DNA from 2 places in the Arthrobacter rhombi genome. Region 1 is predicted to be linked to the other one. Evidence: predicted binding sites of a transcription regulator. Region 1 holds the regulator's gene; the other holds the start of a gene.
The links. The regulator HspR, encoded in region 1, represses chaperone genes until heat shock. The targets are predictions, from matches to a motif close to AAGTTGAGTCNNNNNGACTCAACTT.
Positions count from the first base shown of each region.

Region 2: a site for HspR is predicted at 4,238-4,262, ahead of ABD088_RS01360 (ATP-dependent Clp protease ATP-binding subunit). Genes of this name have one in related genera too.

Region 1 is NZ_BAAAIV010000004.1:396,235-412,281, reverse strand. Features, by position in the region: gene ABD088_RS04440 (low molecular weight protein-tyrosine-phosphatase) at 1-265, opposite strand, end outside; gene ABD088_RS04435 (LysE family transporter) at 319-945, opposite strand; gene ABD088_RS04430 (Pr6Pr family membrane protein) at 955-1,620, opposite strand; gene ABD088_RS04425 (class I SAM-dependent methyltransferase) at 1,604-2,434, opposite strand; gene ABD088_RS04420 (MarR family winged helix-turn-helix transcriptional regulator) at 2,472-2,933, opposite strand; gene ABD088_RS04415 (MMPL family transporter) at 2,967-5,153, shown strand; gene ABD088_RS04410 (hypothetical protein) at 5,277-5,399, shown strand; gene ABD088_RS04405 (DEAD/DEAH box helicase) at 5,421-7,121, shown strand; gene dnaK (molecular chaperone DnaK) at 7,365-9,224, shown strand; gene ABD088_RS04395 (nucleotide exchange factor GrpE) at 9,240-9,869, shown strand; gene ABD088_RS04390 (DnaJ C-terminal domain-containing protein) at 9,957-10,940, shown strand; gene ABD088_RS04385 (heat shock protein transcriptional repressor HspR) at 11,003-11,449, shown strand; gene ABD088_RS04380 (alpha/beta hydrolase) at 11,460-12,398, shown strand; gene trmB (tRNA (guanosine(46)-N7)-methyltransferase TrmB) at 12,455-13,321, opposite strand; gene ABD088_RS04370 (polysaccharide deacetylase family protein) at 13,356-14,882, opposite strand; gene ABD088_RS04365 (YccF domain-containing protein) at 15,020-15,436, shown strand; gene ABD088_RS04360 (VOC family protein) at 15,562-16,020, shown strand.
Region 2 is NZ_BAAAIV010000003.1:66,297-82,343, reverse strand. Features, by position in the region: gene ABD088_RS01365 (MFS transporter) at 1-1,387, opposite strand, end outside; gene ABD088_RS01360 (ATP-dependent Clp protease ATP-binding subunit) at 1,608-4,193, opposite strand; gene dhaK (dihydroxyacetone kinase subunit DhaK) at 4,433-5,431, shown strand; gene dhaL (dihydroxyacetone kinase subunit DhaL) at 5,432-6,073, shown strand; gene dhaM (dihydroxyacetone kinase phosphoryl donor subunit DhaM) at 6,070-6,756, shown strand; gene ABD088_RS01340 (YidH family protein) at 6,885-7,286, shown strand; gene ABD088_RS01335 (DUF202 domain-containing protein) at 7,294-7,626, shown strand; gene ABD088_RS01330 (aldehyde dehydrogenase) at 7,619-9,094, opposite strand; gene ABD088_RS01325 (MOSC domain-containing protein) at 9,188-10,027, opposite strand; gene ABD088_RS01320 (YdcF family protein) at 10,068-11,072, shown strand; gene ABD088_RS01315 (DinB family protein) at 11,032-11,667, opposite strand; gene ABD088_RS01310 (DinB family protein) at 11,701-12,306, opposite strand; gene ABD088_RS01305 (helix-turn-helix transcriptional regulator) at 12,368-13,345, shown strand; gene ABD088_RS01300 (glycoside hydrolase family 3 N-terminal domain-containing protein) at 13,392-14,672, shown strand; gene ABD088_RS01295 (alpha-hydroxy acid oxidase) at 14,656-15,900, opposite strand; gene ABD088_RS01290 (glucose 1-dehydrogenase) at 15,990-16,047, opposite strand, start outside.

The sequences.
Region 1 (16,047 bases):
TGTCCAGGGCCAGGATGAGGTCCGTCTGGGCGAAATCGGCAGCGGTGAATTGCCGGGCCCGATGCCTGGAGGCGGTGATGCCCTGGCCGGCCAGCACCTCGGCCGCGCGCGGGTCGATGGGGTTGCCCGTCTCCCAGTCGCTGGTGCCGCAGGAGGCCACGTCCACGTCCTCCAGCCCGGCATCCTGCACCGCCTGCCGCAGCATGTACTCCGCCAGGGGCGACCTGCAGATGTTTCCGGTGCAGACGGTCAGGATCCTGTACATGCAGCCAGTCTATGCATGCCGGGGCCGCGGTGGCAGGGCACGCTGCGGCGGGTCTACTGGTGCATCAACAGCAGGAGTGCGGCCACGAAGATGAACAGGGTCCCGAACACCAGGTTCAGGATGCGCTGGCCGCGTGCATTGCGGGTGAAACGGCGGAACCCCTTGGCGGTGGCGGCGAAGAAGAACCACATGACCAGGATGTCCACGGCCACGATCGTGCCGATGAGCACGAGGTACTGCGCCAGCAGCGGTTCCTGGGGCCGGATGAACTGCGGGGTGAAGGCCAAAAAGAAGACGATGGCCTTCGGGTTGAGCAGGTTCACCCAGAGGCCGCGGCGGAACATCGAGGTGGCCGATTCGTGGGCGCGGACGTCCAGTGCCGCCGTATCGGCGTCGGGTGTGGCGCGCAGTAGTCCGATGCCGAGATAGACGAGGTAGGCGGCGCCGAGGTACCGGACCACGGCGAAGGCGACGGGTGAGTTGGCGACCAGGACGCCGACCCCTGCGGCGACGATGAGCACATGCACCAACAGTGCCGCCTGCTGGCCCAGGATGCCCCAGAAGGACCTGCGGAATCCGGAGTTCAGGGCGTTGTTCATGGTGTTGATCGCCCCGGCGCCGGGTGTGAAGCTGATGAGGAGGCAGGCACCCAACAACGAGAGCCACAGCGAAAAGGTCACCCGAGGATCCTATGTCCCCGCTGGCCGCCGCCGGAGACCGGATGACCCGAGTGTGAAGACCAGGGCGCCGACGCCGACGATGGCCACGGCAATGCCCACGGCGTAGAGCGCCACCGCACCGTAGCCCTGGGATGGATCCAGGAAGGGGTAGGGCACCCACCCGTCGGTGGCGCCGCGCACCAGCACCACGGCCAGCCACACCAGCGGATAGGCGGCGACATAGCCCAGTTTCCGCAACGGGATGCGGAACGTGTCGGGGAACAGGAGCCAGTCGAGCAGGCAGTACACCGGGAAGACGACGTGCAGCACGGTGTTGGCCCAGGCCAAGTCGATGCCACCGGCCAACCCGGTGAGCAGGGTGTTGTAGACGATGCCGGTCACGACCATGTAGGTCGTCGCGGCTGCCCGCAGGATGACCAGGGTGGCCGGGATGCGCCGCCGGCGCAGGGACATCAGGGCGGTGGCGGCCAGGAGGGCGGCGGCGATCAGGTTTGACTGGATGGTGAAGAAGCCGAAGAAGTTGAACGGGTTCACCGGCGAGCGCGTCGAGGTGTCCAGGAACGTGGAGGTGACTGCGGCGATAACGACCACTGCGGCGACGAGCCGCAGGACGGAAGCGGTTCTGCGCAGGGAGCCCGTCCTGGCGGAGGGGGGCCGATCAGTCCTGGGCGACATGGGCAATGAGTTCGACGCTGGGCATGATGAACACCGCTGCAGGGTCTGACGCCCAATCGCGCCAGCCGGCGGCGATGGATTCGAGGGCGGGAAGATCGGCGAACCCGTGTTCGAGGGCCTGCTCGGCATAGCTGGAGTGCAGGGCACGCTCCGCCCAGCCCAGCCCGAATTCGTTGCGTCGTTCGGGGGTTCCGTGGATCCAGGTCGACGCGGTGATGTCCAGGTCGGCGGGTTCGAATCCGGCGTCGAGCGACCAGGCCAGTAGTCGGCGTCCGGCATTCGGCTCGGCGCCGTTGGAGCGCGAAATCGCGTCGTAGACCTCACGCCACCGGTCCATCGCGGCACTGCCGGGGAACCATGACATGGCAGCATAGTCGGCCTCCCGCAGCGAGAGCACTCCGCCCGGTGCGGTGACGCGGCGCAATTCGCGCACGGCGGCCACCGGGTCGGCGAGGTGGTGGAGCACCTGGTGGGCATGCACGATGTCGAAGGAGCCGTCGTCGTACTGCAGATCGTAGATGTTGCCCGGTTCGTAGGTGGCGTTCTGCACGCCCTGTGCCGCGGCGAGGTCGCGGGCGGTGGCCAACACGTCCTCGGAACGGTCGACGCCGATCGCCTGGCCGCTGCCATCGGGGGAGGCAATGCGGCGGGCGAGGTCCAGGGTGATGGACCCCGGCCCGCAGCCCACGTCGAGCAGGCGCTGGCCGGGGGCCAGGTGCGGCAGCAGGTGCGGGGCGGAGTCGGCGGCGGTGCGCACCGCATGGGCGCGGACGACGCTCTCGTGGTGGCCGTGTGAGTAAACCTCATTGTCCATGGGTTGAGCCTAGGCCGCGGGGGCGTGCCCCGGACAGCTAGATGTCGAGTTTTTTCGTCGCGTCGTCGACCGCCCGGGAAGCATCCGCCATGAAGCGGGAGATGATGCCGACCTCTGCCTCGGTGTAGCCGTCGATGGCCTGGCCCAGGGCGCGGGCCAACGGGCCGAACATGCGCCGGCCTTCGGAGACGGCATGGTCGGTCACCGCGATGCGCACCACCCGGCGGTCCTCCTCCGAACGGTGACGCACCACGTGTCCGCTGCGTTCGAGGCGGTTGACCAGGGCCGAGGTGGCCGGCGGGCTCAGGTGCAGTTCCCGGCCCAGCGCAGATGCCGTGGGCGGTTGACCCGCCTGCTCATGGCGCATGATCACCGTGATGGCATTGAGGTCGCTGCGGTGCATCGAATTGTCGCCGCCGGTGGTGTCCACGAAGCGGTCCGACGCCTGGGTGAATTCCTGGAGGAGCCGGACCAACTGGAAGTTTGCTCCGTTGTCCACTGTCGAAGTCTAGCGCCGATCGGTTATGATTCCATGGTGAAACTATTTCAGGATGGAAGTAAGTCCGTGGCTGGGCCGTCGCACTCCCGGGTGCGCCTGGCGGTGTGCGCGGTCCTGGTGTTGGTGTGGCTGGGCGTGGCAGGGATCGGCGGACCGACGTTCGGGAAGCTGGACCAGGTCCAGAGCAACGACCAATCGAGCTTCCTGCCTGCCTCGGCGGAGGCCACCCGAGCCCTGCAGTGGCAACAGCGGTTCGACGGCAGCGGCGCCATTCCCGCCGTCGTCGTGCTGGAGGCTGCCGACCGGGCCGACCTGGCGAAGGTCGACCTGAAGGCCCTGGCCGCCGACGTGTCCGGCCTGGATGCCATCGCCGGGAAGGTGGCTGGTCCGTTCCCCTCCAAGGACGGCCTCGCCGTCGAGATGATCGTCCCGCTCGATGGCGCCGTGGATACCGACCAGGCGGTCGCGTCGCTGCGCAGCCTGCTGGGGGCCGACCTGGCGCCCGGGGTGAGCGCCTACGTCGCCGGTCCGGCGGGGCTGACCGCCGACCTGATTGGTGCGTTCGCCGGGATCGACGGGATCCTCCTGTTGGCGGCGCTGGGTGCGGTGCTGGTCATCCTGCTGCTGGTCTACCGGTCGCTGCTGTTGCCGCTGGCTGTCCTGTTCACCTCGGTGTCTGCGCTCTGCGCGGCGATCCTCGCGGTGTTCTGGATGGCCAAGGCGGGATGGATCGTGCTGGATGGGCAAAGCCAGGGGATCCTGTCCATCCTGGTCATCGGGGCCGCGACGGACTACTCGCTGTTGCTGGTGGCCCGGCACAAGGAGGCGATCGCCTCCGGGGCGGGGCGGCTGCAGGCGGTCCGTGCGGCAGTCCGCGGGGCCGGAGCGCCGATCGTCGCCTCGGCGGCAACGGTGACCGTGGGGCTGTTGTGCCTGGTCTTCTCCGATCTGAACTCGAACAAGGCCCTGGGCCCGATCGGGGCCTCGGGGATCGTGTTCTCCGTCCTGGCCACGCTCACCCTGCTGCCCGCGCTGTTGGGATTGCTGGGCCGGGGCGCCTACTGGCCGCTCATCCCGCGCCACCACGACCATGTCCCGTCCTCCCCGGTGGACGGCGCGGGCCTCTGGGCGCGCACGGCCCGGCTGGTGCGCCGGCATCCGCGCCGGATCTGGATCGCCACTGCCCTGCTCCTGCTGGCAGGATGCACCGGGGTCAGCCAATTGCAGGCCACCGGCGTCCCGCAAAGCGACCTGGTCCTCGGGCAGACCGAGTCGGCCAGCGGGCAGGAGGCGCTGGCCCGGCACTTCGACGCCGGGGCGGGCAGCCCGGCCACCGTGATCGTCGATTCCGGCCACGGCGAGGCCGTGCTCGAAAAGGTCAAGGGGGTCGACGGCGTTGCCGACGCCTTCCTGCAGGCCCCCGGGGGAGCGCCCGCCGGCGTCGGTGCCCCCGGCGCGGAAACCCAGCCCCAGGTCGTGGACGGCCACGTGCTGCTGAGCGTGACATTGTCCGACGCCGCCGATTCGACGGCCGCGCAGGATACGGTCACGGCGCTGCGGACGGCGACCCATGCCGTGGATCCCGATGCCCTGGTCGGCGGTCCCAGCGCCGTGGCCCTGGACACCAACCTCACGGCGGAGGCGGACTTGGTGAAGATCATCCCGCTGGTGCTGGGGGCGATCCTGCTCATCCTCGTCCTGCTGCTGCGCTCGATCGTGGCACCGGTGCTGCTGGTCCTGACGACGGTGCTCTCCTACGGAACGGCCATGGGCGTCTCTGCCCTGGTCTTCAACGGTGTCTTCGACTTCCCCGGGGCCGACCCGTCGGTGCCGCTGTTCGGGTTCGTGTTCCTGGTGGCCCTGGGGGTGGACTACAACATCTTCCTGATGACCCGCGTGCAGGAGGAATCGCGCCGGCACGGCACCCGGGACGGGGTGTTGCGCGGGCTGGCCGTCACCGGGGGAGTCATCAGCTCGGCGGGCATCGTGCTGGCAGCGACCTTCGCGGCACTGGGCGTCATCCCGATCATGTTCCTGGTCCAGCTGGCCTTCATCGTCTCCTTCGGCGTCCTGCTCGACACCCTGGTGGTCCGGTCGCTGCTGGTCCCGGCGCTGGCCTACGACCTGGGCGATCGGATCTGGTTGCCCTGGAAACCGGGGACCCGGATCGGCGACGCCGCGGCCGACGCTGCGCCGCCCGTGAGATCCGGCACACAATAGGAAAGGCGTGGAAGCCGCTGCTAGACTGATGGGCAGTGGCTCCACGCTTTCCGGCTCCGGTCGGATGCACGCGGGCCCTGCGTCGACAGATTTGACCCTTTTCCCGCCGCCCCGGCATCACCCATGATGCACCGGCAGCAGCGGCGGAAGACCCATCGCCTCCGGGCGATTGGCGGAGCACCCCACCTGGGGGCCCAGGCCATCCTCTTCTTCGGCGACCTGCGCGCCGAACCCGGTTGCGCATAGCAACGACCGAAAGCAGCCCCCGTGAGCGTTTCCTTTACTTCCCTTGGCGTGCCCGCACGCCTGGCCGACATCCTGTCCGCCCAGGGAATCGATTCCGCCTTCCCTATCCAGGAAGCCACCCTTCCCTCCACCCTGGCCGGCAAGGACGTGCTCGGCCGCGGCCAGACCGGCTCCGGCAAGACCCTGGCCTTCTCCCTGCCGCTGGTGGCCCGCCTGGCCGCCGACCCCAAGCCCCGCAAGGCCCGCTCCCCGCGCGCCCTGATCATGGCACCGACCCGCGAGCTGGCCACCCAGATCAGCAAGGTCGTCATCCCGCTGGCCGAGGGCGCCGACCTGCGCACGGCCGTCGTCTTCGGTGGCGTCTCCCAGGTCCGCCAGGAAAAGGACCTCAACGCCGGCGTCGACATCCTCATCGCCTGCCCCGGACGCCTGGAGGACCTGCTCAAGCAGCGCGTCGCCGATTTGTCCCGCGTCGAGGTCTCCATCCTCGACGAGGCCGACCACATGGCGGACCTCGGCTTCCTGCCGGTGGTCAAGCGCATCCTGGACCAGACCCCGCGGGGCATCCAGCACATGCTCTTCTCCGCCACCCTGGACAACGGTGTGGACAAGATCGTCCAGCGCTACTTGAGCAACCCGGTCGTCCACTCGGTGGATTCCTCGCAGGCCGCGGTGGACACCATGGACCACCACGTCTTCATGGTCGACGCCGACTCCAAGAAGGAGCTGGTGCTCGAACTGGCATCGGGCACCGGGCGCCGCATCATGTTCATGCGCACCAAGCACCACGCCAAGAAGATGGCCGTCTGGCTCTCCAAGTCCGGCGTGCCCGCCGTGGACCTGCACGGCAACCTGAGCCAGAACGCCCGTGACCGCAACCTCGCCGCCTTCGCCGGTGGCGACGCCCGGGTGCTGGTGGCCACCGACGTTGCCGCGCGTGGCGTGCACGTCGATGGAGTCGAGCTGGTGGTGCACATCGACCCGCCGGCCGAGCACAAGGCGTACCTGCACCGCTCCGGGCGCACCGCCCGGGCCGGGTCCTCCGGAACTGTGGTCACCATCGCCACTCCGGACCAGCAGGGCGACGTGAAGTCGCTGCTGCGCGCCGCCGGCATCAAGGTCCCGCTGGAGCGGGTCACCCCGCAGGCCGCCTCGGTTGCGGCAGTGCGTGGCGACAAGGCCGAGCCGGTCAGCTACGTGGCACCGACGCCGCACTCCACCCCGCGGGCGAAGTCCTTGGCAGATTCCGACGCCGCCGGTGGCCGTGGCCGCCGTCGTGGTGGGCGCGGCAACTCCCGTCCGGGCCGCACGGAGGCCCCCTCCGGCGATCGCCGCCCGGCGCGCGATGGTGCCGACCGTTCACGCGATGCCCGCAACAACCGCGGCGAAGGCGCCGGTCGTCCGGCCGCCGAACGCGGTGAGCGCGGTGGGCGTGACGGTGGCCAGCGCGGCGACGGCATGGGAGGTCGCGCAGGCGGCACCCAGCGTGCCGGCGGCCGCAGCCGTGCCGGACAACGCCAGGGCGCACCCCGCGCCGAAGGGCGCGGCGGCGATTCCAGCAGGTCCGCTTCCTCCTCGCGTCCGTCCTCGTCGGGCAACCGCGGTTCCAACACCATCGGCGAAGCCATCGGGTCCAAGGCCCAGGAGGCCCTCGGCGCGGGTCGTCCCGGCCGTGGCCGCGGCAGCCGCCGGGCCGGTGCCCCGCAGTCCAACCGCAAGTAGGCTCCCAGCTGCCGGACCCCGAGTCCGTCAACCAGGTTCCTGAAGGCGCCGCTTCCCCCATCATGAACGGGGAAGCGGCGCCTTTTTGCATCCCCCCACACCACCCCGAAACCAAACTTGAGCGGATCGCACTCAACTTCGAGTTGACATCAAAATGAGCCTGAGTAGACTTGAGTGCAGAACGCTCAACCTCCCGGGTTGGGCGGAGAACCCAGCATTTCCCACCGGAAAGAAGGATGCATTATGTCCCGTGCCGTAGGTATCGACCTCGGAACCACCAACTCGGTCGTCTCCGTTCTGGAAGGCGGCGAGCCCACCGTCATCGCCAACGCCGAAGGCGCACGCACCACGCCGTCCGTGGTGGCCTTCTCCAAGGCAGGCGAGGTCCTGGTTGGCGAAATCGCCAAGCGCCAGGCCGTCAACAACATCGACCGCACGATCGCTTCCGTCAAGCGCCACATGGGCACCGACTGGACCACCACGGTCGATGACAAGAAGTACACCGCCCAGGAGATCTCCGCGCGGACCCTGATGAAGCTCAAGCACGACGCCGAGTCGTACCTGGGTGAAAAGGTCACCGACGCGGTCATCACCGTCCCGGCCTACTTCAACGACGCCGAGCGCCAGGCCACCAAGGAAGCCGGCGAGATCTCGGGCCTGAACGTCCTGCGCATCGTCAACGAGCCGACCGCGGCCGCACTGGCCTACGGCCTGGACAAGGGCAAGGAAGACGAGCTCATCCTCGTGTTCGACCTCGGCGGCGGCACCTTCGACGTCTCCCTGCTCGAAGTCGGCAAGGACGAGGACGACTTCTCCACCATCCAGGTGCGTTCCACCGCCGGCGACAACCGCCTCGGTGGCGACGACTGGGACCAGCGCGTCGTCGACTGGCTGCTGGCCCAGGCCAAGTCCAAGGGTGCAGACCTGTCCAAGGACAAGATCGCCCTGCAGCGCCTCAAGGAAGCTGCCGAGCAGGCCAAGAAGGAACTCTCCAGCGCGACCAGCACCAACATCTCGCTGCAGTACCTCTCGGTCACCGCCGACGGCCCCGTCCACCTGGACGAGCACCTGAGCCGCGCCAAGTTCCAGGACCTGACCAAGGACCTGCTCGAGCGCACCCGCAAGCCGTTCAACGATGTCATCAAGGAAGCCGGCGTCAAGGTCTCCGACATCGCCCACGTCATCCTCGTCGGCGGCTCCACCCGCATGCCGGCCGTGGCCGACCTGGTCAAGGAGCTGGCCGGCAAGGAAGCCAACAAGGGCGTCAACCCGGATGAGGTCGTCGCCGTTGGCGCCGCACTGCAGGCCGGCGTCCTGAAGGGCGAGCGCAAGGACGTCCTGCTGATCGACGTGACCCCGCTGTCGCTGGGCATCGAGACCAAGGGCGGCGTGATGACCAAGCTCATCGAGCGCAACACGGCCATCCCGACCAAGCGGTCCGAGACCTTCACCACCGCGGATGACAACCAGCCGTCCGTGTCGATCCAGGTCTTCCAGGGCGAGCGCGAATTCACCCGCGACAACAAGCCGCTGGGCACCTTCGAACTCACCGGCATCGCACCGGCCCCGCGTGGCGTGCCGCAGGTCGAGGTCACCTTCGACATCGACGCCAACGGCATCGTGCACGTGTCCGCCAAGGACAAGGGCACCGGCACCGAGCAGTCGATGACCATCACCGGCGGCACCTCGCTGGCGAAGGAAGACATCGAGCGCATGGTCCAGGAAGCCGAGGAGCACGCAGCCGAGGACAAGGCCCGCCGCGAGGCAGCCGAGACCCGCAACGCCGCCGAGCAGTCCGCCTACTCCGTGGACAAGCTCATCAAGGACAACGAGGACAAGCTGCCCGAGGAGGTCAAGACCGAGGTTCAGGCCGACGTCGACGCCCTGAAGGCTGCCCTTGAAGGCCAGGACAACGACGACGAGGTGAAGGCCGCCTACGAGAAGCTCCAGGCGTCCCAGACCAAGCTCGGCGAGGCCATCTACGCCCAGGCCCAGGCCGACGGCGCAGCCGGCGAAGCCGGTGGCGAGTCCACCGGTGCCGAGGCCCCGGAAGAGGACATCGTCGACGCCGAGGTTGTCGACGAAGACGACGAGAAGAAGTAAGGCGGTTCGATTCCGATGCCACACCACGGCAACGAAGAAGAGCACGGCGAAGAGCCGGTGCGCTTCACGGACAAGCGCAAGGTCGATCCCGACACGGGTGAGGTGCGTGATGCCGCAGGGCAGGAGGACGTGACCGCAGCCGAAGACGGCGTCGAGACCGAGGACGCGCTGGCCCAGGCCGAGCAGATCCTCAACGAGGCCGGTCAGGAGCAGCCGCCCGCTGCAACGACCGACGGCGAAGCGGAGCTGCGCAACGACCTGCTGCGTTTGCAGGCCGAGTACGTCAACTACCGCAAGCGCGTCGAGCGCGACCGGGAAGCAGTACGCGATCTGGCCGTCCAGTCGGTGTTGAACAGCCTGCTGCCGGTGCTCGATGACCTGGACGCCGCGCGCAAGCACGGCGACCTGGACGAGGGCCCGTTCGCGGCGGTGGCGAAGAAATTCGACACCATCCTCGCCGGCCACGGCCTGGAGCGCATCGCGGACGCGGGGGTCGCCTTCGACCCCAACGTCCACGAGGCACTGATGCAGCAACCCCACCCCGAGGTCCCCGAGGACCACGTGGCGCAGGTGCTGCGCAACGGCTACCGGAAGGGCGACCGGGTCATCCGTGCGGCCCAGGTGGTCGTCTCCACCGGCGAATAGCACCACCCCTCCCCGGCCGTCCCACACCAGTGGGGCGGCCGGGGACCCCTTAACTTTCCCGAACCACGCAGAAACAGGAGGCGCCCGATGGCCAGTCAGGATTGGGTCAACAAGGATTTCTACGCCATCCTCGGCGTCTCCAAGGATGCCAGCGACGCCGACATCAAGAAGTCCTACCGCAAGATGGCGCGCAAGTACCACCCGGATACCAACCCCGGGGACGCCTCGGCGGAGCAGAAGTTCAAGGACATCACCGAGGCGCACTCCGTGCTGTCCGACCGGGAGGAACGCGAACAATACGACGCGATCCGGGCCATGGGCTCCGGTGCCCGCTTCTCCGCCGGGGGAGCCGGCGGCGGTCCGGCAGGCGGCGGCGGCGCAGGTTTTGACGACATGTTCGGCAACCTGTTCAATTCCGGTGGTGCCCGCCGCGGCGGCGGGTTCCCCGGCGGGGGACAGGTTCCCCCCGAATTCGCCGACCTCTTTGGCGGCGGCGGCGGTTTCGGCGGCTTCCAGCAGGCACCCCAGAAAGGGGCCGACCGCACCGCCTCGACCACCATCTCCTTCGCCGGTTCCATCCGCGGCACCACCATCGGGCTGCGCGAACCGGATGGCGAGGTCATCGACGTCCGCGTCCCCGCGGGCATCCGTGACGGCCAGAGCGTGCGCGTACGCGGCAAGGGCCAGCGCGGCCCGGCCGGCAACGGGGACCTGATGGTCAAGGTCTCGGTCAAACCCCACGCGTTTTTCGCCCGCGAGGACAACAACATCAGGATCCACCTGCCCGTCGGCTTCGCCGAAGCCGCGCTCGGGGCCACCCTGGAAGTCCCGACACTGACCGGGGAGACCGTGAAGATGAAGGTCCCCGCGGGAACCTCGTCGGGTCGGACCCTGCGCCTGAAGGGCCGGGGTGTGAAGACCTCCAAGGCCACCGGCGACCTGCTGGTGACCATCGACGTCGTCGTCCCCCAGAAGCTCAACGCCGAGGCCCAGGAGGCGGTCAGGTCCTTCGCCGAGGCCACCGCTGACGCCAACCCCCGGGAAGGGCTCGCCGCGAAGGCGGTACTCTAGCCCCGACGCCGCCCCACCGGGCGGCTGCACGTCACACGGATGGACCACGAGGAGGGAATCACATGTCAGAGGGCAAGGCACTGGCCATCAACGACCGGTTCATCCCGGTCTTCGTGATCTCCGTGGCCGCCGAGCTGGCGGACATGCACCCGCAGACACTGCGGCAGTATGACCGGATGGGCCTGGTCTCGCCGTCGCGCCAACGCGGCAAGCAACGCCGCTACTCCAAGCACGACGTCGAATTGCTGCGTGAGGTGCAACGGCTCTCCAAGGACGGTGTCTCCCTGGAGGGCATCCGGCGGGTCCTGGAGCTGGAGAACCAGGTCGCCGCGTTGCGCGCCCGGGTGGCCGAGCTGAGCAATGAACTCGAGGACGTCAGCCGCCGCTCCTCGGAGCTGCAACGCGTGTTCGCGGCCGGTGCCGGAGCCGGGGACGTGGTCAGCCTCTCGCGCGGCCAACGTCCACGCGCCCGGAGCCAGGCAGTCGTCATCTGGCGCCCGCAGGACTAGGCACACCGGCATGGCTGACACACCACCGGCCACGGTCGCCGAACTGATCGCCCGGGCCGAACACCGCTTCGAGACGGCCCAGCTCCGGCGCGACGCGATGGACCAACGCCGCAAGGCGGCCATCGACGGCGTCGCCCACGCGCTGCGGCCCACCTCGATGGATCCGCGGATCCCCACCCGCCGGTTGCTGTTCCTTGACCTGGACGGTCCCGATCCGCTAGCCGCCGTGGTGCTCGGGGATCCCGATACCGCCACCCACTTGACCTGGCAGGTCTCCGGAGCCGGCATCCGCCCGGGCACCGCACTGTGGGGCAGCGCCCGCGAAGCAGGTGAACTGCTGGTGGCCCAACGCGCTGCCGGTGCCGAACGTCCCGCGGTGATCGCCTGGCTCGGCTATCCGGCACCTGGGCTGCTCCGGGCCGTCTTCAACCGGGCCGCCCGCACGTCGGTCGAACGCCTGGCCCATGACATCCGGCGCATCGGTGCCCTGCTGCCCGCGGACGTGCACACCGGCATCGAGGCCCATTCCTACGGAGCCACCCTCTCCGCCCACGCGCTGGCCCGGCTCGCTGGCGAGGCCGTTCCCGCAGGGGCCCGGCGTACCCGGATCGACACGTTCGCCACCACGGGTTCCGCCGGCATCCCGGCGCAGCTGCTCGCCGACCCGCAGACGCTCGGCGTGCCCCTGGACCGCCGCTTCGAGGCGGTGGCCACCCGCGACCACCTCGCCCGGTGGGGGCGTCTGCTCAGCAGGCGGACCGCGGTGGCGGGTCTGCCGTTCGCCGTCGAGGGCCATCCGGACTCTGGCCTGCAGGCAGTCACCGGGCACAACACCTCCCGCTACGTCCCCGGTGCCGCCCGCGCCGAATACGGCTACCGCGACCCGGGAACCCTCTCCCTGCACAACCTCGCGAGGATCCTCATCGGCGCAACGCCGACCTGGACATAGCGGGGTCCCCTGAACGAGCAGCCGAGGGGAGGCGACGGCCTGCTTCCGCCGTCGTCCTAGCCCGGAGTGTCGTTCCTGCGGTAGGCCAGGTCGAAGACCAGCCGGCCGGCGGCCACTGCCTTGCCCTCGAAACTGGTGCGGATCCGGCCTTCATAGCGCGGCGCCCAGCCGCCGGTTTCGTCGACGAATCCCGGTTCCGGATCATGGCCCTCCAGCCCGCCGCGGCGCACCTGGGTCAGCGGTGAGTCCGTGCCGGACTGCTCGCCGGGATGCAGCGAGGTGAAGTCCTCGGAAGCGTCCAGGATCCTGCGCATCTGCTCGGCGTAATGGGACCAGTCGGTGGCCAGCCGCCAGGTTCCTCCCGGCGCCAGGACCCGTGCGGCCTTGGGCAGGAACGACTCCTTGATCAGGCGGCGCTTATGGTGCCGCGTCTTGTGCCACGGATCGGAGAAGAAGATCCACAGTTCGTCGACGGAACCGGGCTCGAGCATGACGTCGAGCACTTCGGGTGCATTGGCCTGCACGGCCCGCACGTTGGTCAGGCCCTTGGCATCGATCCGGGCCATGAGCTGGGCCAGCCCCGGGAGGTAGACCTCCACGGCGAGGAAGTCGCGTTCCGGGTGGGCCTCGGCGGCCGCGGCTATGGCCTCGCCCAGCCCGGTGCCGATCTCCACGGTCAGCGGTGCCCGGCGCCCGAAGGCCTGCTCCGCGTCGAAGCTGAAGTCCTCGTGGACCGACGTGTCAGCGTGGTCTCGGGGGACCTGGATGACGTAGTCGCCGGAGAGGCGGTCCCAGGAGTCCTTGCGCTTGCCGTGCAGGCGCGATCCGCGGCGCACGAAGGACACCGGATCGGTGCGGTAGAAGCTCAGGTCGTCGACGGCCCGACCGCTGGCCGGGGGCTTGGGCGCTACAGGATCATTCATTGGACCAACGTTAGCCGCCGCCGGGTACCGGACGCTATTTGCCGGTGGGACCGTGGCTGTAGGCCACCTGGGCCTTCGGGTTCGAGGACTCCAGGAGCTCGGACACCGTGACGAAGTGGTACCCCTGTGCCGCGAGCCGATCCAGGATGCGCGGCATGGCGTCAACCGAGGTCGGGTGGATGTCGTGCATCAGCATGATCGCCCCGGGATGGGCATCACGCAGCGCGGACCGCGCGACGATATCGGCATCGCGGTGCTTCCAGTCGAGGGTGTCGACGTCCCACAAGATGACGGGGGTGTGGACCAGGCGGTTCACCTCGCGGTTGGTGGCTCCATACGGCGGCCGGGTCAGCGTCGGTGTGGAACCGGTGGCCGCCGCAACGGCATCGTCGGTCCTGCCCAGTTCCTCCCGGGCCTGCTCCGGGGCCAGACCGGGTAGCGACCGGTGCGACCAGGTGTGGTTTCCGATCTCGTGTCCGGCGTCCGCTGCCTGCTTGAGCACCTCGGGGTAGCGCTGCGCGTTGGGGCCGACGACGAAGAAGGTCGCCCGGGCGTCATGGTCGGCCAGCATGGACAGCAGCCGGCCCGTCGACGGTCCCGGACCGTCGTCGAAGCTCAGGGCGATGCATTTGACCTTCCGGCAGTCCGGCGATGTGCGGGTGGTCGGCTGGCCGGCGGCCCGTGGCGTGGGACTGGCCCCCTCGCGTCCTGTGCCATCGCCGGAGCCGTCGTCCTGCGGCGTGGACGTGACGGGTGCCGGCTCCATGCCTGCCGCGCGGACGGCGAGCCCCCGCTGGCTGAGCAGGGGGAGCAGATCCTCTGCGGCGATCGTGGCGATGACCGGTGAAACGGATCCCGGGGCCACCGAGTAATCGTCGAACTCCACCAGGGCGTTGCCCCGGGCATCGAAGTTCACTGAGTCGAACAACGCCGCAGCGGGTGAGGCGGCCTCTTCGGGGAAGACGTCGTCGTCGGCTGCCAACTGCTCGGAGGTCAGTGAACGGAACCGCTCCCAGTCCTTGTCGGAGTCGAACAAGTCCCTCGGAGCCAGGGTTTTCCGGTCCTCACGGTCATACCAGAGCGTGCGGTAGGACGATCCGCCGCTGGCGCCCAAGAAGGTATATGTGCTCTGCCGGACCCCGAGCATCCGGTCCGAGGAACCGGTCAGGGTCGAAGAGGTGTTCAACTCCGGTGGGGCGACACCGTCGAAGGCCTGTGGCGAGAGATCGTCGACGTAGTGGTCGATGGTGCCCTGGAGCGCCCGCTCCTGGCTCTGGCCGAATTCCGGTTCGCCCGGAAGGGTGTACCAGCTGGCGTGGATGTTGCGCTGCTCGTCCGAACGGCTGGCCCGGTCCACCCCGGCCAACAGCCGCTCATTCGTTTCCCCGTCGGCGGCGTCGCCGGCATCGATCGGTGCCGGCGTACCGACCCCGGCCCCGGCGCCGTCGGGCGCCGGCAAAGAGGCGTTGGGGGACAGCGAGCAGCCGGACAGCAGGGAAGCCATCAGCAGGCCGACGATCCCCCAGCGCAGGGGGAGGCGCCGAGTCATCATGGGTTCCATCTTCACCCGTTGAGGTTACCGTCCAGTACCAAATGCGGGGTTCGGCCGATGATCGTTAGCAAAACTTAAGCGGACGACGGCGAAACCAGGGTGATCCCGGATGGCGGGGAGCGGATCCAACGGGCAGACTGGAGGGCATGAGCGGACCCGTGAACCTGATCCTGAACATCATCTGGCTGGTCTTCGGCGGCCTCTGGCTGGCCCTGGGGTACCTGCTGGCCGGCATCGTGTGCTGCCTGCTGATCGTGACCATCCCCTTCGGGCTGGCTTCGTTCCGCGTCGCCAACTACGCGCTGTGGCCCTTCGGGCGGACGATCGTGGACCGTGGCGGTCGCACCGGCTTCTTCTCGACCCTGGGCAACGTCATCTGGATCCTTGTCGCCGGCATTTGGATCGCCATCGGCCACGTGCTGACGGCCATCCCGATGTTCGTCAGCATCATCGGGATCCCGCTGGGCATCGCCAACCTCAAGCTCATCCCGGTATCCCTCGTGCCGCTGGGCAAGGTCATCGTGCCCTCGGGGTCGCGCCTGCCGATGGGCCCTGCCGCCTGACTATTCCCCGGCGGTGACGAGGCGGCTACATTGGGGGTGGGCCGCGGTGTCCGCGGCATGGCCACCCCGAAACCAGCCTTTTCGTGCCTGCCGGTGGCCCGGGTCCGGAACCTGGGAGGTTCCCCATGCAAGACATCGTCAATTGCCTGTGGTTCGAGGACCGTGGCCTGGAAGCCGCCCACTTCTACACGGACCTGTTCCCGAACTCCCGGCTCCTGGGCCAATCTCCCGGCCCGGACCCGGATGTTCCGATGACGGTCTCCTTCGAGTTGGACGGCCGGTCGTTCGTCGCCCTCAATGGTGGGCCGATGTTCACCTTCAACGAGGCGGTCTCGTTCCAGATCATGTGCGATACGCAGGACGAGATCGACCACTATTGGGACGCGCTGACGGCCGGTGGTGAAGAATCACGTTGCGGATGGCTCAAGGACCGTTTCGGGGTGTCCTGGCAGGTGGTTCCCGTGCGCCTGCCGGAGCTGCTGTCCAGCGAGGATCCCGCGGTCGCGCAACGGGTCGCCGAGGCCTTCATGCCGATGAACAAGCTGGATATCTCCGTCCTGGAGGCGGCCGCCGCCGCGCAGTGAGCCCGTGTGGGCCGTGCGCCGGGAGGG
Region 2 (16,047 bases), on a different contig from region 1:
CGGTGTGGCTGCCGCCGGGAATGAACAGGGCGATGCCGATGCCGATCGTCGCTGCCACCGCGGCCAGCCAGAAGGACAGGTGCAGCGCATCGAGCGAGGGGACGGGGACGCCGTCGTACTTGATGACCATGGCGGAGAGGATGAGCCCGGTCAGGGCGCTGGCCACCGAGGTGCCCATGGAGCGGACCAGGGCATTGACGCCGTTGGCCGACGCGGTCTCGGTGATGGGCACCGCTGCCATGATCAGGGTGGGCATCGCGGCGTAGGAGAAGGCGACGCCGACGTTGACCAGGGTGGCGCCGACGATGATCTCCCAGACGCTGTTGTCGAAGAAGACGCGGCCCACATAGGTGGCGGCCATGATCGCGCTGCCGAACACGATGGCTGTCTTGCCGCCCCAGCGGTTGATCATCGCGCCGGCCACGGGGGCGAGCACCACCATGGCCAGCCCGGAGGGCACCATGGCCAGGCCGGCCATCAGCACCGAGAGGCCGAAGGCATACCCCGTGCCGCTGGGGACCTGGAGCTGCTGGGTGGTGACGAGCATGTTCACGAACATCGCCACGCACATGAAGAACGAGGCGATGTTGGTCAGCAGGACGGGGCGTTTGACGGTGGTGCGCAGGTCGACCATGGGCTGGTTGATCCGCAGCTGCAGGGGGATCCATCCGGCCAGCAGGGCCAGGGAGAGCGCGAACAGTCCCAGGACCAGGGGGCTGGACCAGCCCCAGCTCGCACCCTTGGAGATCGCCAGCAACGCCGCGGTCAGGATGAGGGACAGCACCAACGCCCCCAGCACGTCGAAGCGTCCCGGCGTGGTGATCTTCGATTCCTCCACCAGCAACAGGACACCGACGATGAACACCGCGCCCAGGGCTGCCGAGACCCAGAACAGCGACTCCCAGCCGAAGGCGTTGAACAACAAGCCGGAGAGCGGCATGCCCAGGGCGGCACCGATGCCCAACGTGGCACTCATCAAGGCGACGGCCGAGGCCACCTTCTCCTTGGGGAGTTCGTCGCGCAGCACCGAGATGCCCACCGGGATCAGCGAGGAGGCGAAGCCCTGCATCGCGCGTCCGGCGATGAGTGCGGGGAACGTGCCGCCGACGGCTGCCACGAGCGAGCCGATCGTCATGACGACCAGTGCCAGCAGCAGCATCTTGCGTTTGCCGTACATATCGGCCATGCGGGAGATGATCGGGGTGAAGATCGCCGCGCTGAGCAGGGTCGCGGTGACCAGCCAGGAGGAATCATCTGCCGAGACGCCCAGGATGTGGGGGAACTCCGGCAGCAACGGGACCACCAGGGTCTGTTGGAGGGAGACGACCATGCCGCACAGGGCCAGGACTGAGGTGGTGGCCCACGCGGGGACGGAGCGAAGCGGCACGGGACGTGGCCTTCCGGGGGAAAACGGAGGGGCGAACGGCCGTTGACCCCCCAGTCAGGCAACACCGTTGCCTAGGTCAACGTCAAGGCGGTGGCTGCCGCGGGCGACACACTGCGTCGCGGGTTGCCGCCGGTGGGATTCGCAGCACCTGGGCGCGGACGAGGACGCCCCCGCCACCTGTCCTGCAGGTAGCGGGGGCGTCCGGTGGTGATCGTGCGGGCTACGCGGCCAGTGGTGCGCTGGCCGCGGTGCCGGTGACCTGCAGCTGGTCCCCGTGGGCCGCCACGGTGACCGAGCCGCCGTCGTGCACCTGTCCGCTGACCAACAGGTCGGCGATCGCGTCATCGACCTCGCGCTGGATGACCCGGCGCAGCGGGCGCGCCCCGTATTCGGGCTCGTAGCCGTGCTCGGCGATCCAATCCACCGCGCTGTCGTCGATGGTGAAGGAGATGTCCTGGGCCGTCAGCCGTGCCTCGGTGTCGCGCAGCTGCAGTGACACGATCCGGCGCAGCTCGGCCTTCTCCAGCTTGCGGAAGAGCACGATCTCGTCGATCCGGTTCAGGAACTCCGGCCGCATCGTCTCGCGCAGCCGGCCCATGACCCGGTCACGCAGTGCCTTCTCGGAGCCGAAGCCGGTGGTGTCGCCGGATTGCGGGTTGAAGCCCATGGCCCCGGTCTTGCTGGCCAGGAACTCCGATCCGAGGTTGGACGTCATGATGACCACCGTGTTGCGGAAGTCGACCGTGCGGCCCTGCCCATCGGTGAGGCGTCCGTCGTCCAGGACCTGCAGCAACAGGTTGAACACGTCGGGGTGCGCCTTCTCCACCTCATCGAGCAGGATGACGGAGTAGGGATTGCGGCGGACCTTCTCGGTCAGCTGCCCGGCCTCGCCGTATCCGACGTAGCCCGGAGGCGCCCCGACCAGGCGGGAGACCGTGTGGCGCTCGCCGAATTCGCTCATGTCGAAGCGCAGCAGGGCGTCTTCCTTCCCGAAGAGGGACACGGCCAACGACTTGGCCAGCTCCGTCTTGCCCACGCCCGTCGGGCCCAGGAACAGGAAGCTGCCGACGGGCCGGGACGCGTCGCCCATGCCCGTGCGGTTGCGCCGCACCGACTTGGCGATGACGGAGACCGCATCGTCCTGGCCGATGACCCGTGAGTGCAGCTCGTCTTCCAGCTTCGCCAGCCGGGCGCGATCGCCCTCGGTGAGGCGGGATGCCGGGATGCCGGTGGCGCGGGAGATGATCTGGGCGATCTGTCCCTCGTCGACCACCTCGGCGGTCGCCGCCCGCGGGGCGGTGCCGGTGGCTGCCACCTGCTCCAGGTGTTCGGTCAGCCCGGCGATCTCATCGCGCAGCTGACCGGCCTCCTCGAAGCGTTCGCCGGCCACCGCATTGCTCTTGCGCGACTCCAGGTCCGCCAGCTCGGCGCGCAGCGCCTCGACATCGACCGCCGGGCCGCGGCGCAGGCTCAGCCGGGCGCCTGCCTGGTCGATCAGGTCAATCGCCTTGTCCGGCAGGAACCGGTCGGTGAGGTACCGGGCCGAGAGCTCGACCGCGGCGCGCAGGGCACCTTCGGTGTAGGTTACGTGGTGGTGCTCGGCATACCGGTCCTGCAGGCCGGTCAGGATCTTGATGGCGTCCTCCTGGGTGGGTTCCCCCACGGTGACCGGCTGGAAACGGCGCTCCAGCGCCGGGTCCTTTTCGATGGTGCGGTATTCGCCGAGCGTGGTGGCACCGATCAGGCGCAGTTCGCCCCGGGCCAGGCGTGGCTTGAGGATGTTGCCCGCGTCCATGCCGCCGCCCTCGCCGGAGCCGCCGGCCCCGACGACGGTGTGCAGCTCGTCGATGAAGACGATGTATTCGCCGGCGTTCGAGGCGATCTCGTCCATGGTCTTGGTCAGGCGTTCCTCGAAGTCGCCCCGGTAGCGGGTGCCGGCGAGCATGCCGGGCAGGTCCAGGGAGATGACCCGCTTGCCGTGCAGTTGGGCGGGGACGTCGTCGGCCGCAACGGCCTGGGCCAGGCCTTCGGCGACGGCTGTCTTGCCGACGCCTGCCTCGCCGATGAGCACGGGGTTGTTCTTGGTGCGGCGGGCCAGGATCTCGATGGTCTGCTCGATCTCCTGTTCACGGCCGATCACCGGGTCCAGCTTGCCCTCGCTGGCCAGGGCGGTGAGGTCGGTGCCGTAGGTATCGAGCATCGGGGTCTCGGAGGCGGAAGCAGTTCCCGCGGCGTCGGGGGCCGCACCGGGCTGCCCGGCAGCTGCGGCCTGCTGCGCGGCGGCGGCACCGATGTGCTGCAGCGATTCCGGGGTGACTCCCGAGGCGGCCAGCACCTGGCCGGCGGGGGAGTCCTGGTTCAGGACGAAGGCGACGAACAGGTGTTCGGGGTCGATGTAGGTGGAGCCGAAGGCGCGGGCGACCTGCCGGGCATCCAAGAGGGCCCGCTGGGCCGAGGCCGTCAGTGACGGGGCGCCGCCATCGTGCCGGGCGGAGGTCTGCGGAAGACGCTGTTCGGCGTCGCGGACGATGGCCGCCACGTCAATGCCGGCTGCGTTCAACTGCGCTACGGGACCTTCCTGTTCGAGCATGACGCGCAGCAGGTGCAGGGCATCGATCTCGGCGTGGCCGTGCTCGGCGGCAAATCCGGCCGCCTGCGCGAGCAGCTCGTGGGTCCGGCGGCTGAGCAACCGGGTGATGTCGATGGGACGGCCTGCCTGTGGGGCGCGCTGGCCTTGCAGGTAGCGGGCCAGGAAGTCATCAAATGAGCCGTTGCCCGACCCGGTTGGTCCGAAGAACGTTGGCATTGATCCTCCAAAGGTAACTTGAGCGTCTTGCGCTCAAGTGTAGAGAGTTGAGTGTGTGTTACTCAAGTTAACGCAGGCGTGCCGGGATTATTCCTGCGCCAGGTCTTTGGCGGACTCCGATCCGGGCCGAACCTATCCCGGAGCGGGGGCCCCGAGTAGTCTGCTGGCAAGGGTTGGGTCCGACGGCCAGCCGGTCGTCGGACCCGTGCCGCAGTTTCGAGATCCCGGAGTGTGCTGACATGAAAAAGCTGATCAACGACCCCCAAGCCGTCGTCCAGGAGTCGATGGACGGATTCGGGCTGGCACATGCCGATCTGGTGTCCATCCACCGGGATCCACTCTTCGTCACCCGCAAGACGGGGCAGCAGGGCAAGGTGGGGCTGATCTCCGGTGGTGGCAGCGGCCACGATCCGCTGCATGCCGGGTACGTGGGGTACGGGATGCTGGACGCCGCCGTTCCCGGACCGGTGTTCACCTCGCCCACCCCCGACGCGATCATTCCGGCGACACGTGCCGCCGACACCGGCGCCGGCGTCGTGCACATCGTGAAGAACTACACCGGCGACGTCCTGAATTTCGAGACGGCCGCCGAGATGTGCCAGGCGGAGGGGATCGAGGTGCGCACGGTGCTGGTCAACGACGACGTCGCCGTGGAGGACTCGCTGTTCACCGCCGGGCGTCGCGGCGTGGGCGGCACGGTCCTGGTGGAGAAGATCGCCGGGGCCGCGGCCGAACGGGGGGATGGGCTCGACGACGTCGCCGCCATCGGCAACCGCGTCAACGACAACGTGCGCAGCATGGGGGTGGCGCTCGGTGCCTGCACCGTCCCGCACGCGGGGGTCCCGAGCTTCGAGCTGGCCGATGACGAAATCGAGATCGGCATCGGCATCCACGGCGAACCCGGCCGGCACCGGATTCCCCTGGAACCGGCGGACGGCATCACCGATCGCCTGCTGGAACCCATCCTGGCGGACCTGAAGCCCGTGGCGGGGGAGAAGGTCCTGCTGTTCGTCAACGGCATGGGCGCGACCCCGACCAGTGAGTTGTACATCGTCTTCCGGCGGGCGGTCCAGGTCCTGCAGGATGCCGGGCTGTCGGTGTCCCGGTCCCTGGTCGGGAACTACATCACCGCCCTGGATATGCAGGGCTGCTCCATCTCGGTCCTGCGGCTCGACGACGAGCTGACCGGGCTATGGGATGCACCCGTTGCCACCCCGGCACTGCGGTGGGGCAAGTAGATGGCCGACACCCTGGGAGCCGACTGGGCCATCGACTGGCTGCGACGCAGCGCTGCCACGGTGGCAGAACACCGCGTGGAGCTCGGCGAACTGGACCGGGCCATCGGAGACGGGGACCACGGGGAGAACCTGGACCGCGGCTTCAAGGCCCTGGTGGCGAAGCTGGACGCGGAGGCCCCACCCACCCCGGGCAGCGCCTTCAAGCTGGCGGCCATGACCCTGATGTCCACCGTTGGTGGCGCCGCGGGCCCGTTGTACGGCACTGCCTATCTGCGTGCGGCCGGCGCGGTGGGCGAAGCCGAGACCCTCGATGCCGGTGCCCTCGTGGCGGCACTGACCGCTGCGCGCGACGGTGTCGTCGCCCGGGGCAAGGCAGCGCCGGGGGACAAGACGATGATCGATGCCTGGACCCCTGCTGTGGATGCCGCCTCCGCCGCGCAGGGGCAGGGGGCGCTGGCCGTCTTGGAGGCGGCGGCCACCGCTGCCGAGGCAGGGGCCGTGGACACCGATCCGTTGATCGCGCACAAGGGGCGCGCCAGCTACCTGGGCGAACGCGCCGTGGGGCATCGCGACCCCGGGGCTGCTTCGTCGGCGCTCATCCTGCGCGCCGCTGCGGACGCGGCCGCAGGGATTGCCTCATGACCGTCGGCCTGGTGGTGGTCTCCCATAGCGCCCAGCTGGCCGCGGGCGTGGTGGAGTTGGCATCCCAGATGGCGCACGACGTGGTCCTGGTCGCGGCCGGGGGCATGGACGACGGGAGCGTGGGCACCTCGTTGGACCGGATCATGGCGGCACTGGGCGAGGCGGAGAGCGGTGACGGGGTAGTGGTCCTGGCTGATCTCGGATCGGCGGTCATGACGGCCGAGGCCGCCATCGAGTTCCTGGACCGGCCCGCCGCGGCCTGCCTGGCGGATGCGCCCCTGGTGGAGGGCGCGGTGGCGGCGGCTGTTGCGGCCCAAGGAGGGGCCGACCAGGACGCCGTGCTTCGTGCAGCGGAATCGGCGTGGAGTCCCGCCGGGTCGGCCCGACCGGGCCCGTCCGGGCCGGAGGTGGACGCTGGGGCCCCGGCGCCGCTGACGTCAGTGTTCACACTCGTCAATCCGCTGGGCCTGCATGCCCGTCCGGCGGCGGCGTTGGCGTCGGAGCTGGGTGCCCTGGACGTCGAGATCGAGATCAACGGGGTCGATGCGCAGTCGGTCATGATGCTGATGACCCTGGGCGCCGGTCAAGGCGCGGAACTGCACGTCAGCGCATCGGGTCCAGAGGCGCAGCAGGCGCTCGACGTGGTCCGGCACGCCGTCGAGACGGGCTTCGGCGAATCCTAGCGGCGCGGAACGGACGGAGAATGCCCGGCCACCCTGCCCGGCAGTACTGGTGCGGCTGAGTCGCGCATGCTGGCCGGTAGGATAACCAGCGACACCGGGCGCGAAAGCGCGCCCACCCGGGAAGGACGATGGTGGCCGAACCAGGCAACGAGCAGGAGCCGGCGCAGCGCGGATGGCTGGCGGGCAAGGTCCTGCCCGGTGGAGATGAACCGGATCCTCGGTTCACGCTGGCCAACGAACGCACCTTCCTGGCCTGGATCCGCACCTCGCTGGCGTTCCTGGCTGGCGGGATCGCCTTGGAGGCGTTTGCCTTCGACTCCTTCCCGCATGATCTGCGCCAGGCCATCTCGATCATGGTGATCTGCATTGGCCTCCTGATCAGCGCCGGGGCCGTGTTCCGCTGGCTCCGGGTCGAGACGAGCATGCGCCACCACCGTCCACTGCCGTTCCCGGCGATCATTCCCGTTCTGGGCCTGGGCGGTGCCCTGGCTGCGGCGGTCATCGTCATCGTCCTGGCAGTGTCGGGCTAGGCAGAGGATGTCCACGCCCATCACCCGCGCCCACAACGATCCCGGTCTGCAGCCGGAACGCACGGTGATGTCGTGGGGGCGGACCACGCTCTCGCTCTTCGTCGTCAGTGCCGTCTTCCTGCGCTGGATGCCGCACTACGGTTGGCCGATCCTGCTGCTGGTGGCCGTCGCCGCCGGCGGGGCGCTGGCCATCTATTTCACGCAGCGACGGCGCTACGACGTTCGTGCGCACGGGATAGCCCGCGGTCGCATAGCCGCCGATGCGGTTGCGGTGTTCTCCACTGCAGGAGCAGTGATCGTCCTGGGTGTGCTGGCGGTGGCTGTGGTGGCAACTACCTGATCGTCAGCCAGATCGTCTTCAGTTGCGTGTACTGCTCGAAGGCCTCCAAGCCATTGTCCCGGCCGCCAAAACCGGAGGTCCGGTAGCCGCCGAAGGGCGTGGTGATGTTTCCTTCGCTGTAGCCATTGATGGCCACGGTCCCGGCGCGGACGCCGCGGGCCAACCGAAGGGCCCGGTCGATGTCGCGCGACCAGATCGTCGCGGCCAGCCCGTACTCGGTATCGTTCGCCAGACGCAGCGCCTCGGACTCGTCGTTGAACCCGATGACCGCGACCACCGGTCCGAAGACCTCCTCGCGGGCGACCTGCATGTCGGGTTCGACGTCGTCGATGACGGTGGGGGCGATGTACCAACCGCCGGTCTCGGCGAGCAGTGCCTCGCCGCCGGTGACGATCCGGGCGCCGGCGGACCGGGCTCCGTCGATGTAGCCGAGGACCCGTTCCAGCGCAGATGCCTCGATGAGCGGGCCGGTGACGGTCTCCGGCGACGAGGGATCCCCGACGGTACGGACCCGCGCCTGCCGGGCGAGCTCGTCGACGAACTCGGAACGGATCGATTCGTGGACCAGGATCCGTGAGCCGGCCGAACAGTTCTGCCCGGACGCCCAGAAAGCGGCCTCCGCCAGGTCCTCGGCGACCTCGGGGAGCCGGTCGGCGTTGTCGGCCAACACGATCTGCGGGGACTTGCCCCCGCACTCCAGCGCAATGTTCTTCAGGTTGCTGTCCGCCGAGTAACGCAGGAACTCGCGGCCGACTTCGGTCGAGCCCGTGAAAGTGATCATGTCGACGTCCGGGTGCAGACCCAGCGCCCGGCCCGCGATGTGCCCCAGGCCCGGGACCACATTGAAGACGCCGTCGGGCGCCCCGGCCTCGGTGGCCAGTTCGGCGATCCGCAGCGTGGACAGCGAGGCCAGCTCCGGAGGCTTGACCACCAGCGAGTTGCCGGCCGCCAGGGCCGGGGCCATTTTCCATGCCAGCATCGCTGCGGGGAAGTTCCAGGGCAGGACGGCGCCGACCACACCGATCGGTTCGCGGACGATCAGGCCCAGTTCTCCGGAACCCGTGGGGGAGACCTTGCCGAAGACCTTGTCCACTGCCTCGGCATACCAGCGGATGGTGCCGATGGTGTCCGGCAGGTCGAACTCGTGGCAGTTGGCGATCGGCCGACCGGCGTCGATGGATTCGAGCCACGCCAACTCGTCGGTGGCGGCCTCGATGAGGTCGGCGAGGCGCAGCAGCACCGCCTTGCGCTCGGCGGGGTCCGCCTGGCTCCACGTCCCGGCTTCGAAGGCGGTACGTGCGCTGGCAACGGCGGCATCCACATCCTCCGGTCCGCAGGCGGCGATGTCGGCGATCTTCGCCCCCGTGGCGGGGGCGAGGGATTCGAACGTCTCCCCGGCGACCGCTGGACGGAACTGCCCGTCAATGTAGGCGCCGGTGCGCAGGGACGTTGTGGGGATCTCGGCCATGGGGTGACTCCGTCCGGGCTGGGGTGCTGCATTGTCCCCGATGCTAGTGGCGACGCTGCCCGGAAGCCATGGTTAGCGGGTAGGGCCCATGCCTTAGCCGGGAAGCACGACGGCGGTGCCCGGCACCAGGGTGCCACCGGTGCGCACGTGCGCGTAAATGCCCATGTTGGTGTGCCCGAAGGCCTCCTGGAGCGTCTTCAATACCGGTACGTCCCGCCGCGCCGACTCGAGGTTGACCTCGGTGGCCGTGCACCGGCCGATCTCCTTGAAGACCTCCAGCTGGATGCCTCCTGCTTCCAGCGTGCTGCCGAGCAGGTCCCGCTCGGCGAACGGCTCGAGCCCGTCGATGTAGATGTTCGCGCGGAAGCGCAGCGGGTCGACTTCGGTCCCGGCGGCGCGGGCCAGCTCGCGGATGGAGGCCAGGTTGATGATCGAGACCGCCTGCATGTCCGCGGGGTCATCGCTGCGCAACAGGTCCGGGAAGCGACGTCCGGGCTCCTCGGCGAAGACGGGCTGCCGGTCGGCGGGCAGGCCCAGCAGGGTGGCGATGCACGCGGTCAGCTCTCCCCGGCCCGCGGCGGTGGACAGGTCCGCACGCAGGAGGGCGCCGCCGTCGTGCCCCGTGGCCGGGAGCGCAGTGTCGACGCCCGGGATGGAGCGTAATTCCACGGTGTCGGTGTCCGGGAAGTACTCGCTGCGCACCCCCGCCAAGGCCGGTTCGCGCATCAGGACGTGGAATTCGCGTTTGCCCAGTGCCTGCCGGTCGCCGGGGACGTACCGGCCGTCGGCGCGGGCCAGCGCGTAGGTGCGGTCGTGGGCGAAGCCGTGGCCGGCCGCCAGGGACGCCGCGTCGAGCCGCTGCGGGCTCAGTCCCTTGATCGGGTAGTAGTACAGGGAGTCGATGGTGGGGCCGTGGCCCGGGGTCTGCTGCACGAGACCCAGTCTAGATGCGGCGGTTGCGTAGGGTGGGTTCGTGACCTCACTCATGGTGGCGGCCCTGCTCGGGGCCCTGTATGTCTGGCTGCGGCGACGGGACCGCAGGATGCTGCGCAACGGGGTGGTGCTGGTCGCCGCCGTCTGGTTTGCCATCGGTGGGGCGACCGGGCTGATCGCCCGCGTCTTCCCGCCGTTCGACTATGTCTGGCTCGCGATCCTGGCGTTGGCACCGTTGGCAGTGCTGGTGCTCGCCGGCTTCCTCATCGCCAACGGCATCACGATGCTGCGCAGTGAGGGCCGCCGGCTGGGTAACCTGCTGACCCTGCTGCTGGGGGTGGCCATCCTGGGGCTGCCGGTGCTGGCCCTGCTGCTGGTGTTCTCCGCCAACCCGCTGGCCATCGGGCTCGCGTTCCTGCTCTTCTTCCTGTGCAGCTACCTCGGCGTGGTGTTCGTGGTCTTCCTGGCCTACGCGATTGCCTATGGGCGGATGGAGCATGACGTCTCCCCGGCGGCCATCACCATCCTGGGGTCCCGCCTCATCGGGGGAAAGGTCCCGCCGCTGCTGGCCAGCCGGCTGGACAAGGCGGTGGAGCTCTACCGGGCGGCGCCGGAGCCGAAACCGGTCCTCATCCCCTCCGGCGGGCAGGGCGCCGACGAGTCGCGGCCGGAAGGGGAGGGCATGGCCGAGTACCTGATCGACGCGGGGGTCCCCGCCGCCGACGTCGCCCCGGAGAACCGGGCCCGCACCACCCGGGAAAATCTGCGCTTCTCCCGGCAGGTCCAGAAGGATGCGGGCCGTGCCGGATCCCAGCTGGTGGTCACGAACAACTACCACGTGCTGCGCGCCGCCCTGCTGGCCCGCAAGTACGACGTCGATGCCCAGGTGGTCGGATCGCCCACCGCCCGCTATTACGTGCCCAGCGCGTTCCTGCGCGAGTTCGTCGCGATCCTCAGCGAACATCGGGTCCTCAATGCGCTGCTGTGCCTGCCGTTCCTGGGCGTCACGGTTGTGCTGGTGCTGGCGGTGCTGGGGAACTCCTAGCGTTGGCCGGTTTCCACGGCTTCAGCCAGGGGGTTTCGGCCATCCCGTCCGCGGCCGCCATCAGCTCGAACCACGTGGCCCGGTCCAGGGTCTCGCGGATGATGTCGGCATGGCCGGCATGGCGGGCCGCCTCTTCGATCACATGGCAGAGCACCCAGCGCACCGACCAGGCCTCGACGTCCTGGGGGAACCAGGGAGCGCTGCGCGGGACGGGGACCGGGGCGTCCAGTTCCGCCGCGGCGACGATCCGTTGAGTGGCGGCCTCCTGGGCGTCCAGGTCCGCGAGCAACCCGGCCAATGAGTCCTCGGCCGTCATCGTGTACTGGTCGGCGTAGGTCGCCACCGCCTGCTCAAAGGGGATCTGGTCGGCGGCGGGATGCCCCGGCGCGGCGGCGATGCGGTCCACCCAGCTGGCCTCGCAGGCGGTGACGTGCTTGATCAGTGCGCCCACGGAGAGCGCGGAGACCGTCGGGGTGGAGCGGGCCTGGTCATCCGTCAGGCCGAAGGCGATGGTGCGCAGGTTCTGGCGTTGTTGGGACAGGAAGGCAAGCAGTGCCGATTTCTCGTCGGCGACGGGGCCGGGCATGGCAGGCATGGTGGATCCTTTCGTGGGGATGGGCGGGTGCGGTTAGCGGGTGCGGTGCGTGTAGAGGTCGCGCAGCAGGGAGATCTCGGCGCCGTGGTGGATGACCTCGCGGTGGATGTGCAGCACCAGGGTGGCCATCGGCAGCTCGCCGAAGGGCCCTTCCGCCGGGCCGCAGGGCTCCGCCAAGGCCTCCTCGTCGAGGCTGGCGATTCCTGTCATCCAGCGGGAGTGGGCCGCATCGAGCTGGGCCAGCGCCCCCGCTGCGGTGCCGGCGTAGTCGTGGGACCTGTAGGTGTCCTCCGGGCCGCCGAAATGGCTGGCGTTGCGCTCGCCGAAAACCCCCACGATGAGATGTCCCAGACGCCAGGCGATGGTCGTGAACGGTGGTGGCGTGGGTTCGGGGAATGCGAAGTCGATGACGTGTTCCCCACTGCCGGCGGCCACCAGGCCGGGTGCATCCGGTCCGGCCTGGCCGCGGGGCCTGACGGTCCAACATCCCGGGACGGGTTCCCAGCGGTATTCGTCATCGGTCAGGCCCTCGAGCCGGGGACGCAGCTGGTGCTCCCAATGCCAGGCGAGTTGTTCGGTCAGTTCGTGGGTCCAATCGATGCGGTTCGCGGTCGTGGACTGCTCTGCTGGTGTGCTCATGGAACCAGTCTCCGGCCAATGTAGGACAGCTTCTGTCCGCTACCTGTGGGAGGCTGTGGCCATGGACGAAACGCTTCGACGGGTTCTGGGTCTGCTCAACCTGTTGCAGTCACGGCCGGTGTGGACCGGGACCGAACTGGCAGCCGAACTCGGGGTCACCACCCGCTCCATCCGCCGTGACGTCGAACGCCTGCGCCGCCTCGGCTACCCGATCCGTGCCACCCAGGGAGTCGGCGGCGGGTACCAGCTCGGTGCCGGCAAGGCCCTGCCGCCGCTGCTGCTCGACGACGGTGAAGCCGTGGCGGTGGCCGTCAGCCTGCGGCTGGCCGCCGGCGGGTCCGTGTCCGGTGTCGGGGAGGCCGCCCTGCGCGCCCTGTCCAAACTCGACCAGATGCTGCCCGCCCGGTTGCGGGCCCCGGTGGAGGCGGTGGCCAGCTCCACGCTCTCCCTCGAGGGGGTGCGCGGCGGTGAACTGGTGCCGTCGTCCCGGTTGCTGGAGTTGGCGCATGCCATCCGCACCCCCGCGGTGGTCACCTTTGCCTACACGGCTGCGGGTCCCGACGCGGTATCCGCCGAACGCCGGGCGGAGCCGTACCGGTTGGTTTCCGCCGGGCGGCGCTGGTACCTGATGGCCTTCGACCTGGAGCGTGACGCGTGGCGCACCTTCCGGCTGGACCGGATCGGCACGGTCCACGCCACCGGTTTCCGGTTCACCCGGCGCGAGGCTCCCGACCCCGCCGAATTCGTCCAGGCCGCGATCTCGCAGAATCCCTATGCCCACATCGCCCGGGTGCGGATCGAGGCTCCGGCGGAGACGGTCCGTGCGCAGCTCCCAGCCACCGTCGCCAGTGTCGAGGCCGAGGGGGAGGACGCGTGCATCCTCACCGCCGGCGGCAATTCGCTGGAGTTCGTGGCGCTCCACGTCGCCCTGCTCGGCCATGAGGCCACCGTGCTCGAACCCCCGGAACTGCGACCGGTCCTGCGCGACCTGGGAGCCCGGCTGGGGCGCATGGGTCGGCGGGAGCCGGGGCGCACCTAGACTGGAAACCGCCACGCCAGCACGCCACCGAACCCGAAGGGGCACGATGAGAACACGCTTGAGGACCGCGGCCACGGCCGTCCTGATCTGCGCGGCCCTGCCGCTGGCCGCCTGCACGACGCCGGAATCCGGCTCCTCCGCCTCGGGCACCCCGGCTGCCTCCAGCGGTGCTGGCGGCTCGAGTCCGGCCACCGCGTCGGCGAACACCACCACCGCCTCGGCCAGCGGGAGCACTGACCCGGCACCGTCGTCGTCCTCCGCGGGCAGCGAACAGGCCTCGTCGACCCCGGCGGATTCCGCGGCGCAGCAGCGCCTGGAGAAGCTCACCCTGCAGCAGCGGGTGGGACAGGTCCTCATGATGGGCGTCCCCGCGACCGGTGCCGGCGCATCCGGGCTGGCGATCATGAAGCAGCAGCACATCGGCAACACGTTCCTCAAGGGACGCAGCACCGCCGGAGTGGACGCGACCGCCGCGGCGGTGAAGAAGATCGAGGCGACCGCCACGCAGCAGGTCACCGGGGGTGTCGGGCAATTCATCTCCACCGACCAGGAGGGCGGCAAGGTTCAGGTCCTGAAGGGCACGGGCTTCTCCACCATCCCCGCCGGCATCACGCAGGGATCCTGGGATCCGCAGACCCTTCAACAGCGCGCGACCGGGTGGGGCAAGGAACTCGCAGGCGCGGGCATCAACGTCAACCTGGCACCGGTGGCGGACACGGTCCCGGAGTCGATCGGCACCGGCAACGCGCCGATCGGGGCGTTCGGGCGCGAATACGGCCACACCCCGCAGGCCGTCACCGCCGGTTCCTCGGCCTTCGCCGCCGGCATGGAAGCCGCAGGCGTGGCCCCGGTGATGAAGCACTACCCGGGGCTGGGCAAGGTCAGCCAGAACACCGACGTCTCCCATGGGGTGACCGACACGGTGACCACGCGTGATGACTCGTCGTTGGAACCGTTCCAGGCAGGCATCGATGCCGGCGCTGACTTCATCATGCTCTCCAGCGCCTACTACTCGAAGATCGACCCGAAGAACCCGGCGGCCTTCTCCGATACGGTCATCAACTCCATGCTGCGCGGGGACCAGGGCTTCGAGGGCATCGTCATCTCCGACGACATGTGCGACGCCACCCAGTTCCGCGACTGGAAGTATGCCACCCGCGCGAAGAAGTTCTTCGACGCCGGGGGCACCATGATGCTCTGCGTCAACCAGGACGCCATCCCGGCCATTGCCGAAGGCCTGGTGGCCCAGGCCAAGGCCGATCCTGAGTTCCGGAAGACCATCGACGCCGCGGCGTTGAAGGTGCTCACCGTCAAGGACGGGCTGTAAGGGCCCCCGCAGTTCCCCGGCCCTCCAGCTGCAGATGCTGTGGCCCGAGCTCGGCGATGCTGGAGACCCCCAGCAGGGTGGTGGCCACGCGCATCTGCTCGGCCAGGATGTCCAGCACGCGCTGCACTCCTTGTTGTCCGCCGGCCATCAGGCCGTACATGTAGGCCCGTCCGATGAGGGTGAAGTCGGCGCCCGCGCAGAGTGCCGCGACGATGTCCCCGCCGGACATGATGCCCGAATCGAGGATGAGTTCGACGTCGGGGCCCACCTCCGCCCGTATGGCCGCCACCTGGTGCAGGCTGGCCGGGACCTGGTCCAGTTGCCGGCCTCCATGGTTGGAGACCACCAGGCCATCGGCTCCGGCGTCGAGTGACTTGCGGGCGTCCTGTGCCGTGAGCACCCCCTTGACGAAGAGCCGGCCCGGCCAGACCGAGCGCAGCCAGCGCAGGTCATCGAGCGAGAGCGTGGGGTCGAACATGGAATTGATCAGGTCCGGCAGCGAGTGCGAGGTCCCGCTGAGCGAGGCGAACTTCAGCGAATCGGTGGTCAGGAAGTTGAACCACCACCCGGGCCGATAGGAGGCGTCGAGCACCGTCTTGAGGTTCAGCTGCGGCGGAATGGTCATCCCGTTGCGTACGTCGCGGAGCCGCTGGCCGGCGATGGCCGTGTCCACGGTGACCATGAGGGTGTCGTAACCGGCCGCCGCAGCACGATTGACCAGCTCCAGCGAGGCCTCGTGGTCGTTCCACAGGTAGAGCTGGAACCAACGCCGGGCGTTCGGCTGGAAGGCGGCGACCTCCTCGATGGACCGGGTGCCCATGGTCGAGAGCGTGTAGGGGATGCCGGTGGCTGCCGCCGCACCGACCCCGGCCTCCTCGCCCTCGGCATGCATGAAGCGGGTGAATCCGGTGGGGGCGATGCCCACCGGCAAGGCCGAAGGGGCGCCGGCGATGGTCGTGGACAAGTCCACCGCGGCATGGCCGCCGAGAATTCCCGGGAGCAGTTCGACGTCAGCGAAAGCCCGTCGGTTGCGCTCCAACGTCACCTCGCGGCCCGCACCGCCATCCACGTAGTCAAAGGCCGGCTTCGGCGTGCGACGCTGGGCGATCCGGCGCAGGTCCCAGACATCCGCCGCCCGGGCCAAGCGGTTGGCCCGGAAATCCAGGCCGGGACGTCCGAACTTCAGCAGCGGGCGTAGTTCGGAAAGCTGGGGGAAGTTGCGTTGCATGCGGGCTCCTTCGGACGGTGGCACCGGGCGGTCATCGGCAGGTCTGCCCCCACGCTATCGGCTGGCGGCCCGCCCCTGCCGCTCCGTGACTAGGAGGCCGCGATGTCGATGACGACCTTGACGTCGCCGTCGCGGTGCTCGAACGCC